Linked DNA regions of Limosilactobacillus reuteri. The protein of the gene in region 2 binds, or shares a complex with, the protein of the main gene of each other region. Links are inferred from orthologs where the notes say so. Each region holds a gene or a part of one and is shown on either strand. Other genes may lie near its edges. The genes, in order: rplK and rplJ.

What was found.
Region 1: rplJ (region 2) and rplK share a complex: the UniProt entries of both Escherichia coli proteins name them as parts of the ribosomal stalk of the 50S ribosomal subunit. The link is inferred for Limosilactobacillus reuteri from one-to-one orthologs.

Annotation. Positions count from the first base shown.
Region 1 is NZ_CP059275.1:1,235,609-1,238,608, reverse strand. It holds rplK (50S ribosomal protein L11), read right to left. Parts: upstream 1,714-3,000; coding sequence 1,288-1,713; downstream 1-1,287. Other genes in the region: HHK02_RS07365 (aminotransferase-like domain-containing protein), read right to left, coding at 2,407-3,000; rplA (50S ribosomal protein L1), read right to left, coding at 1,714-2,406; nusG (transcription termination/antitermination protein NusG), read right to left, coding at 745-1,287; secE (preprotein translocase subunit SecE), read right to left, coding at 568-744; rpmG (50S ribosomal protein L33), read right to left, coding at 418-567. UniProt on the Escherichia coli protein: Forms part of the ribosomal stalk which helps the ribosome interact with GTP-bound translation factors.
Region 2 is NZ_CP059275.1:1,074,127-1,086,882, reverse strand. Bases 4,010-7,008 are described here. They hold rplJ (50S ribosomal protein L10), read right to left. Parts: upstream 5,760-7,008; coding sequence 5,259-5,759; downstream 4,010-5,258. Other genes in these bases: HHK02_RS06305 (PadR family transcriptional regulator), read right to left, coding at 6,783-7,008; mscL (large-conductance mechanosensitive channel protein MscL), read right to left, coding at 6,411-6,782; HHK02_RS06315 (hypothetical protein), read right to left, coding at 6,126-6,410; rplL (50S ribosomal protein L7/L12), read right to left, coding at 5,760-6,125; wecB (non-hydrolyzing UDP-N-acetylglucosamine 2-epimerase), read right to left, coding at 4,137-5,258. In the rest of the region: HHK02_RS06370 (glutamate--cysteine ligase), read right to left, coding at 1-367; HHK02_RS06365 (DUF3114 domain-containing protein), read right to left, coding at 368-1,387; HHK02_RS06360 (GNAT family N-acetyltransferase), read right to left, coding at 1,388-1,843; HHK02_RS06355 (Bax inhibitor-1/YccA family protein), read right to left, coding at 1,844-2,551; HHK02_RS06340 (hypothetical protein), read right to left, coding at 3,030-3,281; more of HHK02_RS06335, read right to left, coding at 3,282-4,009; more of HHK02_RS06305, read right to left, coding at 7,009-7,115; HHK02_RS06300 (DUF1700 domain-containing protein), read right to left, coding at 7,116-7,727; HHK02_RS06295 (DUF4097 family beta strand repeat-containing protein), read right to left, coding at 7,728-8,483; adhE (bifunctional acetaldehyde-CoA/alcohol dehydrogenase), read right to left, coding at 8,484-11,120; nrdF (class 1b ribonucleoside-diphosphate reductase subunit beta), read right to left, coding at 11,121-12,140; nrdE (class 1b ribonucleoside-diphosphate reductase subunit alpha), read right to left, coding at 12,141-12,756. UniProt on the Escherichia coli protein: Forms part of the ribosomal stalk, playing a central role in the interaction of the ribosome with GTP-bound translation factors. Protein L10 is also a translational repressor protein.

The DNA.
Region 1 (3,000 bases), 160 kb from region 2 along the record:
AGTTAATCCTACTGCTCGCCGGCGTGGAATAATAATACCATGAACACCAGCGGCATCAGCAGTTCGCATGATTGAACCTAAATTATGCGGATCCTCTAGTTCATCAAGAATAAGGAAAAATGGATCTTCGTCATGCTTAGCCGCGTTATCAAAGAGGTCATCAATAGTTGCATATTGGTATGCTGCTACAGCTAACACAACCCCCTGGTGATTTTGTCGGTCAGTCATCAAGTCCAATTTATTCTTAGGAACATTCGATACTACTAAGTGGCGTTCCTTCGCTAATTTAACAATCTGGGAAATAGCATCGGCCTTTAACCCCGACTGAATAAAAACTTTATTGATCTCTTGGTCAGATTTTAGTGCCATCACAGCTGGATGTCGGCCAATAATAAAATCCGTATTCTCATTTTTCATCTATCTGCTTTCACGATGAATAGTATACTCACCGCAATGTTTACAGAACTTACGTAATTCTAATCGTTCTTGTCGTTGAGGGTTAGCGGTAATCGTATAATTACGCGCACCGCACTTTGTACATTCCAATGCTACTTTTTTCTGGGACATTTAAACAAAGAGTTTCATCATTAATTGAATTAACCAATCAAACAGAGCAAAGAATAGTACGAAGAACAGAGTCAATGAAACAACAATAGTCGTATCACGACGATTCTCTTTAGCTGTTGGCCATACAACTAGCTTCATTTCGTGGTTAACACTCTTAATAAATCGAATTAAGTGCATCTAAAATGTATCAATCTGATCAAAGCCTAATTCAGCAGCCGTTTCACGACCGAACATTTCAACAGTCGCCTTAATCTTTTGCTTTTCGTGATCAACTTCTACAACCTTGGCAGTCATATTTGCAAAGGATCCCGCAATAACTTTTACAGTATCGCCTTCCTTAACATCAATGTCACTAACAGTTGTTTCGGTTCCCATCCGTTTCATAATCCGATCAACTTCTTCAGGAAGCAATGGGGTTGGTTTGGAACCACCACCGTGAGATCCTAAGAAACCAGTTACGCCGGGAGTATTACGAGCAATGTACCAAGCTTGGTCAGTCATTACCATTTCAACCAAAACATAGCCTGGGAATGTCTTTTCAATTGTTTCTTTTGCTTGACCGTCCTTAACCTGGCGAACTTCTTCTTCAGGAACAACTACGCGAAAAATGTAGTCTTCCATTCCCATTGATTGAGCCCGTGATTCCAAGTTACTTTTAACCCGGTTTTCATAACCAGAGTAGGTATGGAGCACATACCAACGTTTTTCATGTGATTCCACTTAGTCTTCAACAGTGAAGCCCATGCTACGAGCAGTACCTTCAATCATGCGCATAGCTGCTTCTACGTCAGCTGCGTTTAGATCTTGCATCTTAGTTTCAGCGATTTCCTTAACTTGGTCCTTCGTTACTGAAGCAACCTTGTTTGTGTTAGGTTCACCGGAACCATGTTCAACACCAGCGGCCTTCTTTAGTAAGACAGCAGCAGGTGGCGTCTTAGTAATGAAGTCGAATGAACGGTCCTCATATACAGTAATTACAACTGGGATCAACATACCCTTTTGGTCTGCAGTCCGTGCGTTGAATTCCTTAGTGAAGCCCATAATGTTAATACCTGCTTGTCCAAGTGCAGGACCTACTGGTGGAGCTGGTGTAGCGGCACCGGCAGGAATTTGCAACTTGACAATGTTAGCTACTTTCTTTGCCACTTAAAATGTGGTTAAATCAAGCGTAACACTTGGTCCAAATGTTGAAGAAATGGAAGCGTGCTTGATGTATGTTCCACGTACTGAAGCTGGACGAGCCTTAGCCACAATATCTTCTAAAGTAGCCAAGTTTTCAACTAACTTGTCAGTATCAAATGAAACCTTACCGAATGGTACAGCAACGTTACCATCACGGTCAGTCCGGTAAGTTACTTGACCAGCCTTGGCATCAGAAACAGCCTTGGCTACGTCCATCGTAACAGTACCAGTCTTAGGGTTTGGCATTAAGCCCTTAGGTCCGAGGACACGTCCTAAACGACCTACTTTAGGCATCATGTCTGGTGTTGCAATTGCAACATCAAAGTCAAGCCAACCGTCTTGAATCTTTTCTACTAAATCATCGTCGCCAACAAAGTCAGCACCAGCTTCTTGAGCAGCCTTAGCATTTTCACCATTAGCGAAAACAATAACTGTTTGATCCTTACCAGTACCATTTGGTAAAACAACGGCACCACGTAATTGTTGGTCAGCTTGCTTTGTGTCAACGTTTAAGTTAAATGCTACTTCGATAGTAGAGTCGAAGTTAGCGTAGGCAATATCTTTTACTAATTGGACAGCGTCTTTAACAGCGTATTCTTTCTTGCTGTCAACTTTCTTGAGCGCGTCTTGGTACTTCTTACCACGTTTTTTAGCCATTTACTTATTAACTGCAGCTGTTAAGGCCGCTCCTAAACGTTTTAAACCAACTTCAATCTGGTCTTCTTTCATATTTGAATAGTTCAAGCGGAAAGCACCAGGTTGAGCTTCACCAGCAAAGAACGGATCGCCTGGAACAAAGGCTACATCATGTTCAAGGCATTCCTTAAATAACTCTACTGTATCGTCAACGCCAGGAACTTCTACCCATAAGAACATACCGCCTTCAGGATTCGTATATTTAACTCCTTCTGGGAAGTACTTTTTAATTCCCTCAAGCATTAAATCTTTACGTTTGCCATATAAATCACTAATTTCTTTAACGTGGGCATCCACATCGTTGTCAGCAAAGAATTGGGCAACCGCGAATTGAGCTAAATTATCTGTATGGAGGTCAGCTGATTGCTTAAGGACCGTTAATTTATTAACCACATCTTCATCAGCAACCAACCATCCTAAACGAAATCCTGGTGCTAATGTCTTTGAAAATGTACTCATGTAAAGGACATGACCCGATTTATCAAATGACTTAACTGCTGGTACATGTTGGCCAGCAAAACGAATTTCACCATATGGATTATCTTCTAGTACATA
Region 2 (12,756 bases):
CAGTTTGTAAATATTCAAGGTCATGCTGATAAGTCGGTCCTGGCGCCATACTTAACGGCCATAATCGTTCATCACTCCGTAAATGTGAGATAACAATCTGCTCTAACATTTTTAGTTGCCGGACTGCATTTTTAGCTCCAACAACTGGACCCGTTTCAAAGTCCATCATGTCATCCGTATAGCCTGAGTTCAAATAAATATTATATTGCCGTGAACGCAGATTTTCAGGATATGGATAACGACTTGCCCGCCCATTGGTCAAAATTCGGTGCTTCTTTGCCTCTAAACCAAACTGTGAAGAAAAAAGTTTGGCATTTAATGACGGTTCTTTTAAAGCTACTTTAAGTTGATCATAATCGGTTCCCATTTATACCAATCTCCGCCACCAAGGAACATAAAAGTGCTGAAATGCTTTATTCTTAGCAAAGAAATGATTAATTCCGCTATTTTTACACTGATGTTCTTTTAATGAATTGACATAATCAGCATAAACTTCTATTCGCTGCGAATCTGGAACGCCCCGCCATGCGATAACATCCTGCATATTTTTTACTAAGTCAGCATAATTACCGCCATCATCATAATCAATAGGTGCCTGCCAATATTTTTTAGCAACCCTTCGAAGCTGACTATCGGTCGGTTGAGTAATATCAAGACGTTGATGAGTGTGACGATATTTACCAGTTACATAATACTCCCCATAGGGAATTCCATAGTTAAAAGATTCTGTATCAGCGATTTGCCGTAATTGATTGGTCGAATAATGCGTGGGGTCTGAATCAACTCTTCCTTGGTTATCAAAGCGATAAATATTCCATTGACTAACAAACTTTCCTGTTTCGATATCAACAATAAATTCAATCATTCGGGCTGGATTAGCATACCGACGATACGAATTACGAACTAATTGAACCTTCATATTAGAGGGGTAAGCAAATTTATGATGATAACGATTATGGTAATTAGCACCAGTTTTAAAGTCTAATTTAAAGTGATTATCGTGGGCATAGGAAAGCAATCGTTGAAAATCTGTCGCTTCTGGTGAAAGAGAGGGACGCTGATATTGGCGAATAAAAGTGATGTTTTGCCGATCAAGATAACTGCGAAATAAATGAATTTTGCGTCCTAACAAATCTGCTTTTAGCCCTTTCTTCCCTGAATAAGCCGTCACAACTAGATCACGAAAATAAGGATAGAAAAAACTGGTAGGGGCTAACTGAGGTGAAAATTGATATACAGTTGGTGAAAATTGAAGAAATCCATAGTTATCAATATAAGCTTGTAAATGGTGATTAATAATTAAATCAAGCTGTTCATGAGCGTTAAGACCGCTTTGTTTCAAGGTTCTTATATAATTAACGGAACCAATTTGATTTGCTTTTATCATTTATTTGTCATAAATATCATTTAACGGTTCATGAACCATCGTAATATGCTCGCGCTCGGCCTCCATAAAATGGTCACCCACAGATTCAAAACCATATTTTTTGTAAAAGTCCTCAACATAGGCTTGGGCATGAATAGTTATCTTAAAGTTGGGGAAATTCACTTTGATTCCACTTAATAAATGTTCAATAATCTTTCCACCTAAACCAATCCCGCGTGCTTGTGGAGCCACAACTACGCGACCAAAAGTTACAACATCATTCTGAATAAAATAACGTGCATAGGCAACTACTTCACCATTAGTAGTTGCAAAAACATGGTGCGCAAGTGGGTCACTATCATCCGGATCAGGATAGGAACTCTGTTGTTCTCCATTAAAAACTTGTACTCGTAACTTAAGAATGGCAAAAAGTTCATTAACTGTTAGTTCAGTAAATTGTTTATCAAACCATTGCATTCAACTTTCATTACTTGATCCAAAAATGTCTAAGAAACTAATAAAGAGATTAATAAAATCAAGGTAAAGCTGTAATGCACCAAGGACAGCTAGCCCATTGGATGATACTTGACCATTACACTCGGTATAGATATTTTTCATTCGTTGTGCATCCCAAGCTGTTAATGCCGTAAAAATGATTACCGCAACGATTGAAAGCAGATAATTAATTATTGGACTTTGCACAAAAAAGTTAACCAGCATGGCGATAATCAAGCCGATTAAGGCCGCACTGGCATAAGAACCAAGTCGCGTAAAATCACGGTGAGAAAAAGTACCAATAATCGCCATTGTTAAGAATACACCCGCTGAGGAAACGAAGGCTGTTGCAATATAAGTACCAGCATAAGCGCCTGCGATAAAAGCAAAGGTAATTCCGTAGACTATCGCTGTTAAAATTAATAGGAACAGACAAAGACCAGGACTACGAGTAGCATTAAAATTAATCCCAAACGTTAGGATAATTGGCAAGAGGATAATTAACCACATTCCCCAGCGGTTATTGACCATAAAAGCAGTAAATTGCTGAGCGAAAACAGTCATTACGAGCCAAGCGGTTAAGGCAGAAAGCAATACTGCCAGGGTCATTAAACCATACATTTTTGTTAAAAACTTATTTAAGTCGGTAATATCAACAACGTTTCGACGATTAGGTGAAAAATTATCCATCTATCGGATAGCTAATCCTTTTTGCAAGATGACTTGTGCAGCGTTAATATCACGATCTAAATGTTTACCACAGTTTGGACAATCCCACTCACGTACCGCTTGAACTACTCCCACTTAGCTAAACCTACGGTTTAATGCTTGAAGTGGGAGATTCTGGAAACATCGCATACTTACCCTACCGATTCTGAACGAACCTTCAAGCAGAGGTTACGACTATTAGCCAAGGCTCGTCCCGAGCCTAACTTTATCTATCGGATAGCTAATCCTTTTTGCAAGATGACTTGTGCAGCGTTAATATCACGATCTAAATGTTTACCACAGTTTGGACAATCCCACTCACGTACCGCACATTCGTCAATGGATATCTATCGTAAGGCCTTCTACCAAGAGATATCACAGCTCCATCAACCAATAATCAATTGGTCAGTATTATTTATTTGAGTCCAGTGGCTAACTTATTCTTGAAATTTAGGAAATACTAGCATCTTTCAAATTGCTTAAATCGCAACAAACATTTGATTGTTCGTTGAATAACTGCTGCCTCATTAAAACATGGAACAATAACACAATATTGTAAATTGTAGTCAATTTTAGCTGGTTGTTGGTTTCCCGCGAAGTGATGAAAGTCCCGAGGATCCGAAATCATCCGAAATAGCAGACTAATCAATGAATAAACTAAAAATATAAACAGCGCGATCCCCCAAATAAGCGTAAAAATTATAATTATCATTTATAATACTAAAAATAAGATAACATACATATAGGAAATTCCAAGCGGTAATAAGGCCAATTGGTGCTTTTTTAAAGGAGGTTCATGATAGGCGGCTAAATCATGGTAGTAAAATATCCCAAATATTATTCTCCAAAATAACGAAAAGACTACCAAGCCGGCCATCACAGTCATAAGAGTCAAGTGGCCATAAAGATTGTGCCAATGAGTAAAGGCAATCGTCGTTAAAATAATAATCGCAACATCCGCCAGAAAATTGAGCCATGGTTGAAGCAGGAAATAATATATACCAAGTTTCTGTGTCCTGCTTAAAATGCAGCTTTTAATAATCTCGGGAAGATACTTAAGACAATTTAAATCGCCTTGTACCCACCGGCTTCGTTGACGAATAAACCCTTTAGGAGACGTTAACGCTTCCTGGTAAACGTATGTATCTGTCATATAATCAATATACAATTTTTTCAGCATCATTTTTATCGTTAATTCGTAGTCATCTAATAGTGCATCGCCCCATGGATGCGCACCGATTTTATCAATAATTGGTTTGAATCGAAAGAACTGGCTATTCCCACTTAAACCAACTGTTTTAGTATACATTCGCATAATTTGGGTCATATGGTTAATACTAAAAAACTCAATATCTTGTAAAATCTGCAGCCAATTTTTAAAGTGTGGATACATTTTAACTCGCATCTGAGTAATATTCGTTCTTGGCGAAGAAAAATAGGCATTTAATCGCTGCAGAGCATTGTCAGCTAATTGAGCATCCGCATCCACTACGCCAATAATAACCTTTTCAAAAGGAACCCGCTGTCGGATAGTGATCTGACAAATATAATCTAGGGCAAAATTCAATTATAATTCTTTTTGAGTTGCTGCCCATTTAGCAATAGCATCTATAATTCGTTCGCTTGCATGCCCATCCCCATAAGGATTCTGTGCCTCACTCATCTTATTATATTCTTCAGGACTATTTAATAGGGACGATAACTCTTTCATTACATTATTAAGTTGCGTACCGATTAACTTAAGAGTTCCAGCAGTTACTCCTTCCGGCCGCTCTGTAGTATCACGCAAAACTAGAACTGGTTTATGAAGTGCTGGTGCTTCCTCTTGAACCCCACCCGAATCACTCATCACAAGTAAAGACTTACTCATAATATTATGAAAATCAACAACATCTAATGGGGAAATCAAATGAAAATGATTATCGTTTCCAAAAATTTTATTAGCAACCGCTTGAACTTTAGGATTCAGATGAACCGGGTAAATAACGTCAATATCATCCCGTTGATCCACAATCTCTTGAATCGCCTTAAAAGTTTCTTCCATCGGTTTACCCCAATTTTCTCGCCGATGCATGGTAAGTAAAATAACCTTCTTGTCGGGATCAATTTCGTCTAATACTTGGTGATGATACGAATGGTCAATTGTATACCGCAAAGCATCGATGGCAGTATTTCCCGTCACTATAATCCCATGCTGATGATTTCCCATTTTGAGATTGTTAGCACTTGTTTGGGTGGGAGCAAAATATAAATCAGCAAGATCATCAATCATTTGCCGGTTCATCTCTTCTGGATAAGGCGAATATTTATCCCAGGTTCGCAAACCAGCTTCGACATGACCAATAGCAACCCGATTATAAAAGGCAACCAAAGCTGATGCGTAGGCTGAACTAGTATCGCCATGAACTAGCACAATATCTGGTTGCTCTTTTTGAATAATCGGTTCAAGCTTCGTCATCGTTTCAATTGTAATTTCCGTTAATGTTTGTCCAGGACGCATTATTTTCAAATCATAATCAGGGGTTATTTGAAAAACAGCTAAAACCTGTTGAAGCATCTCAGCATGCTGACCTGTCGAAACCACTACTGATGAAAAGCGATCATCCTGCTCCAAGGCCTTGACTACTGGCCCCATTTTGATTCCCTCTGGACGAGTTCCAAATACCGTCATTACTTTAATCTTTCTCATTTATGCGGCTTTGTCTTCCTTGTCGGCAATAGCCTTGACTGCGCGAGCAATCTTCCGCATTGGATCTTGCAATGCAGATGCAAGCATTGACAACAGTTCTTCGCGACCTGGCATATTTGCGTATTCGTTGATTTCGTCAAGAGTCTTAACACTCTTTTCGATGAAACCACCCTTGATTTCAAGAGCGTCGTGGTCATCAGCGAACTTCTTCAAGATCTTAGCTGGAGCAATTGGGTCTTCGTCAGAGAAGGCAACAGCAGTTGGTCCAACAAAAGTAGAACGAAGATCTTCGTAGTCAGTACCTTCAACAGCACGATCAAGAATCTTGTTCTTGATAACTGACATTTGGATACCAGCATCACGAAGTTGCTTACGTAAGTCAGTAACTTCCGCAACAGTTAAACCACGGTAATCTACAACGATAGCACTTTGAGCTGCGTTAAGCATATCAGTAGTTTGCTTAACGATTTCAGCTTTCTTAGCAATAGCTGCTTCACTCATCTACTTAAGGGTAACAGTAGCACCGGCGGCTTCAAGCTTTTCCTTGATGTCGTTAGCTTCGTCTTCCTTAACGTCTTCCTTGATAGCTGATGGAGCACCATCAACAAGGTCCTTAGCGTCCTTAAGACCAAGACCAGTAATGTCCTTAACAGCCTTAATAACCTTAACCTTAGCTGAACCTGGTTCAGTTAATTCTACAGTGAAGCTGTCCTTAGCAGCAGCGTCGCCACCAGCAGCACCTGCAACTGCAACTGGAGCAGCAGCAGAAACGTCGAATTCTTCTTCGATAGCCTTAACTAAGTCGTTAAGGTCAGAGATTGATGCTTCCTTTAATGAAGCAATGATAGCATCCTTATCAAAAGCCATCTACTTTGCAGGATGAGTAGTACTATCATTGCTTGTGCGGTAACCAAAGTAGAATTGAATAGCAGCAATAGCGATGTTAACCCAGTTCATAGCAATAAACCAACCGTTAATTGCGCTTGCATCATGAGATACACCATAATAAACCCAAAAACCGATAACAATTGCACAAATATTGATCCAAGCGAAAGTCTTTTGTAGAATTTGATTATTAAGTTGGAACCACATCCAAATGACATTAATGACAAAACAAATTGCCAAGATCCAAAAAATAACATTAAATAACATTTAATCTTTATTCTTTTTCAGAAGTTCAGTAATTTCTTTGAGGTACATAACTTCTTCGCTAGGAGTATCTTTTTTGTTATCTTCTTTTTTGCGGAATGTATTGATTGCTTTTACCATTAAGAAAACAACAAAGGAGATAATCAGGAAGTTAATGACTGCATTTAGGAAACTTCCGTATTTAAACTGAGCATCGCCGACCGTCAAAACAAGATTAGATAGGTCAATTCGACCAATGAATAAACCAATAAGGGGGTTAATAAGGTTATTAACTAATGATTTTACGATTGAGGTAAAAGCTGCACCAACAATTATCCCAACTGCCATGTCAATAACGTTACCACGAGCAATGAATGTTTTGAATTCTTTTAACATTCATTCATCTTTATCTTCTCCCTCACCTAACCCATAAAAAATACCATCTAAACTATTTTTATAATCAGTCCATAACTTACGAATACGTTGTAAATGCTCCTTGCCGGCTTCCGTAATTTGATAATAACGGCGATTTCGCCCCTGGTAAGGCTGATCATAAGTTATTAAATAACCGTCTTTTTTTAACCGGCGTAAAACGGGATACATTGTTGATTCGGAAATGGTAATAGCTGATTGCATTCGCTGAGTTAAGGCATACCCATAGTAATCTTTGTGTTCAAGAATTGCTAAGACCATCCCATCGAGTAAGTCAGCTGTAATTTGAATCTTCATTTACTTTTTCCTCCTTGCCTGCACTTTTGCATAAATGAACTTAGCAAAGTTCGCAATCCCTTGAACAATAACTCTGATTAACCAGTAAATTAAAGGTAAACAAACAAGGAATAAGCCGATCAGTGTCAATCCTAAGCCAAAATAAAATAGTCCGCTAAACAGGTTTGTTGCAATTAAACCAATTCCAATATAAATAGATACGATCGCTATGGCAGCAACCCCAAAAATTAAAGCAACTATTCCAACAATCAAACTTAAGGCGACTCCCCCTGCTGCCAACAATAGTGCCAATACGGCAATTCCTAGCCCAAACGTTATTGGGGAAGTAATAATTGCTACTAGCACCCACCAAAAGACACGCCAACTAGAATGAGGCGAAGCAGGGTGTCCTTCTTTGATCGACTCATTATTAGCTTTAATGGAATAATCGGCTAATATCTTATGACTTAACTGTCGTGGCGTTCCTAACCTTTCTTCAATCGCTGTTCGGGTCTCCAGCCCAGCATCGGCAATATATTCATCATAAAATTCTAAGGCATCATTTCGTTCCTCATCAGTTAATTGTCTTAAATATATTGATAAATCATTAATGTATTTTTGACGTTCATTCATTTAATTCACTTCATTATCACCAGATTGCGTTATCAAGCGGAGCACATTTTCTGCATCATCATTCTGATGTAAGGGTTCTTCACCCTTATCTTCACCATTAAGTTCATTATCACCTGCATCAGTCTTTAGGAAGTAGCCATCAACAGTTGTGTTTGTGACCGTATTATCACCAGATTGATTATTAACAGTATATTGTCCTTGAACTGTTAAATCATGTCCTGTGAAGTTACCTGACGAGAGTTTTGTACTTCCTCCACGTAATGTAACTTGACGGTATTCAACCTCGCCTGCATCACTGTTAACATCAATATTGTCCATTTTAACTTGAGAAACTGTTAGATCACCACTCTCTAAATGAATACGACCAGCTATGGCTTGATCATGTGGGATAGTCACAATGATTAAATCTTGGTGGGGCTGATAATCATTAAAGTTAAAGACAAGCGGAAAGCCACCAGTTTGGCGAATTGAAGCAACGTTATTATGAACAGTTACGGCCGGAGAATGCTTGCTTATACCAGAATAAGTAATTTGATATTTTTTGCCTTCACGAACTATTACATTAGCTGTCGATGCTGAGATATCAATCCGTTCAAAAGCTTTATTAGTACTTATTGTTTTAGTGTGAGAATGAAAAATTGCTGGACGATTGTTCTCAAAATAAACAGCCTTGTTACCATTATTAAAGAAGCCTATTCCGAGGAGGATTACTCCTAAGATTAAAACAATTACTCCCACCTTAAATACTTTTTTCATTTATTTTTCTTCAACGCCAGTACCATCGTAGCAACGTTCAAGTAATTCCTTGAGTTGGCTAACAAGTGGTTCAACTGGGTTAGTAGTAGTACATTGATCTTCGTAAGCTAAGCGAGCAAGATCGTCAACTACTTTATCAAATTCTTCACGTGTAACGCCATTGTCCTTAAGACTAAGCTTAACACCACATTCGTGAGCAAGTTCGATAACTTTCTTAGCATATGCTTCAGCTAATTCTTCATCAGTGTTGCCTTTCAAACCAATGAACCGTGCAATGTCAGCGTAGTCCTTAGTTGCATGGTAAGTCTCATAGTGAGGCCAGAGAGCAAGCTTTTGTGGACGTTTTGCGTTAAAGCGAATTACTTGTGGCATTGCAATAGCGATAAGCAAACCGTGAGGAAGACCGAATGCTCCACCCATCTTGTGGGCAAGAGAGTGGTTAATTCCTAAGAAGGCTTGACCAAATGCCATACCGGCCATTGTTGAGAAGTCGTGCATCTTACGACGAGCTAACTTGTCACCTTGAACTGACTTAGGAAGGTTTTCCATAACACCCTTGATGGTTTGTAGTGACCAACCACGAGTGTAATCAGTTGCCATAACAGAAACATATGATTCAGTAGCGTGACATAAAACATCTAGTCCAGTCCATGCAGTAGTTTTTGCTGGGACAGTTTCAACGAATTGTGAGTCAACAATCGCAATGTTTGGAGTTAAGGCGTAGTCAGCAAGTGGGTACTTAACATGAGTTTCTGAATCGGTAATAACCGCAAATGGAGTAACCTCTGAACCAGTACCTGATGTAGTAGGAATCCCAATAAGTTGAGACTTAGTAGGCTTCTTGATTTGGTAAGCACGCTTCCGAATATCAAGATACTTTTGCATAACCCCATACCATGAAGTTTCTGGGTGCTCATAGAACATCCACATAGCCTTGGCAGCATCCATTGGTGAACCACCACCAAGAGCAATAATTGTATCAGGTTTGAAGTCGTTCATCATGGCAACACCTTTTTCAACAGTGTTTGTTGATGGATCTTCTTCAACGTCATCAAATACTAAGAAAGCAGTGTTGTTTTGACGTTGACGCAATTGATCGATAACACGTTGAACGTAACCACGCTTGCTCATTCCAGGACCAGTAACGATAAATGCTCGGTTAATGTTTGGAATATCTTGCAATTCTTTTAGTGAGTTGCGTTGAAAGTATACTTTTGGGGGAATCTTAACCCATTGACGGTTTTCACGCCGCTTTGCAATTGTTTTGATGTTTAAGAGATCCCAATCAGTAACGTTGTGAGAAATTGAGTTACCACCGTATGAACCGGTACCTAAAGTAAGTGATGGTGTCATGTTGTTGTAAATGTTACCAATACCACCGATACCAGATGGAGAGTTAACAATGATCCGTGAAGCACGCATTTCAAGACCGTACTTAGTTGCTAAATCATCATCAAGGGTATGAATAGCAGCAGTGTGACCTTCACCACCATAGTGTAATAATTGAGCACAAATATCAAAGGCATTTTCATGTGAAGTAGCCTTGTACATTGTTAATACTGGTGAAAGCTTTTCAGCTGAAAGTGGGTACTTGTCACCAACCCCTTCATATTCAGCGATGATAACCTTAGTGTTTTCAGGAACTTTAATTCCACACATATTAGCGATGGCGTTAGCTGAACGACCAGCAATTGGTCCACGAACTTGGTGACGCTTAGGATCAATGAAGCCTTCAGTGAACTTATCAATTTCATTTGGCTTCAAGAAGTAACAGTTCCATTTTTGGAATTCTTCTTTTACCTTGTCGTAGATTTCTTCATCAACAACAACTGAGTTTTCAGTAGCACAGATCATTCCGTTATCAAAAGTCTTAGAAAGAACGATATCGTAAACAGAACGTTCAATATTAGCAGTCTTTTCAATGTAAGCTGGACCGTTACCAGGACCAACACCAAGAGCAGGGTTACCTGAACTGTAGGCAGCCTTAACTAATGAAGGACCACCAGTTGCTAAAATAGTAGCAGTCTTAGGGTGTTGTAACAATGCACTTGTATTTTCGCGGCTACTTTCAGGAAGCCACTGAATCATGTTCTTTGGTGCACCGGCCTTTTCCGCAGCTTCTTGTAAAATCTTAGCTGTTTTAATGGAAGATTTCATGGCTTGACGGTGGAATGAGAAGATAATTGTATTCCGCGTCTTAGCACTAATGATTGATTTGAAGATCGTTGTTGAAGTAGGGTTAGTAACTGGAACGATACCTGCAATAATACCAAGCGGATCAGCAATAGTGATGGTTTGGTTTTCATCGTTGTCTTCGATGATTCCGACAGTCTTATCATGACGGATGTTGTTCCAAATGTATTCACTTGCGTAGATGTTCTTGATAGCCTTATCTTCGGCAACCCCACGACCAGTTTCTTCAGCTGCATCAATAGCTAAGTCCATGTGGTGTTCTTCAGCAGCTAAGGCCATGGCTTGACAAATTTTATCAACTTGTTCTTGTGAGTAGTAACGTAATTGTTCAAAAGCTGCTTCACTTTTGGCAATTATGTCATTAACTAATTTTTGCGCATTTTGCTTTTTTTCTTCTTCAGTTAATACGTTTTTTTCAACTTGTTTTTTGTTGTTAGCAGGCATTTAATCGCGGGCATTAATGTCTTTTCCCGCGTTTGGATCTTTAACGTCATAATCACTATCATTCATTGCTTCAACGGCACCCATGCGATACCCATTGCCGACTTGGCTAAAAAAATCATGGTTAGAAGTTGAAGTAGAAATTCCATTCATAACAACTGGGTTAACATCAGAAGCGGTATCAGGGAATAGTGGATCTTGACCAAGATTCATCAATGCCTTATTAGCGTTGTAACGGATGAAGGTTAAAACATCATCTGTCCAACCAACTTGATCATAAAGAAGATGAGTGTATTTTTCTTCATTATCGTATAGTTCATAAAGGAAATTGTACATCCAATCTTTCATATCTTGTTGTTGCTTTTCTGTTCGATCACGTAAGCCGACTTGGAACTTGTATCCAATATATGTCCCGTGAACTGATTCGTCCCGTAAAATTAGCTTGATAATTTCAGCCACGTTATTTAATTTATTGTGGCCAAGGTAATAAAGGGGAGTGTAGAAACCAGAATAGAATAAGAAAGTTTCAAGGAAAACATTGGCTACTTTCTTTTTGAGCGGATCTTGACTTGGATCAAGGTACATATTTGCAATTTTGACAGCTTTATTTTGCAAATATTCTTCTGTATCGGACCATTCAAAGATTTCTTTGATTTGGTCTGGGGTATTAAGAGTAGAGAAAATAGTTGAGTAACTCTTAGCATGAACTGATTCCATAAATTGGATATTATTAAGAACTGCTGTTTCATGAGGAGTTTTAACATCTTCTTTAAGGGCAGTTAATCCTGCTTCTGATTGAACAGTATCAAGAAGGGTTAAACCACCAAAAACATGTCCGACAGTCCATTGATGATCGTCATCTAATTCACGCCAATCATCCATATCATTGGCAACTGGGATCCGCGTATCAAGCCAGAACTGTTCTGTTAGCTTTTCCCATGTAGCTTTATCGATCATGTCGGAAACTTCATTCCAATTAATTGCTTTATATTGATTTACAGGTTTAAATTCTTCCAGTTTCATTTAGATAACACAGCTTTCACATTGGTTTGCACCAATTTCATCGCTATCGTCAGTAAACGTTCGAATGTAGTAAATTGACTTAATACCACGTTTATAGGCATAGTGCCGTAAGATGTTTAAATCACGAGTCGTCATTTTATCTGTTCGTCCATTTTTCCATTCGTAAAGGCCTGCTGGGATTGTTGACCGCATAAAGAGGGTCATTGAAAGAGACTGATCGATGTGCTGTTGTGCAGCGGCGTAAGTGTCAATAACCTTTCGCATGTCCATATCGTAAGCTGAACGATAGTAAGGCATCGTGTCGTTTGAAAGATATGGGGCAGGGTAATAAATTTTACCGATCATCTTTTCTTGACGCTCTTCAACACGATTAATGATTGGATGTAGACTAGCAGTCGAATCGTTAATGTAGGAAGTTGAACCGTTTGGCGCTACAGCAAGACGGTATTGATTGTAAAGACCATCTTGCATTACATTTTCTTTCAACTTCTTCCAATCTTCAATTCCAGGGATAAAAATACCTTCAAAAAGACCTTTAACAACATCTGATTGTGGTCCCCAATCCTTAGTGACATATTTGTTAAAGTAGGAACCATCAGCATATTTACTGTTCTCA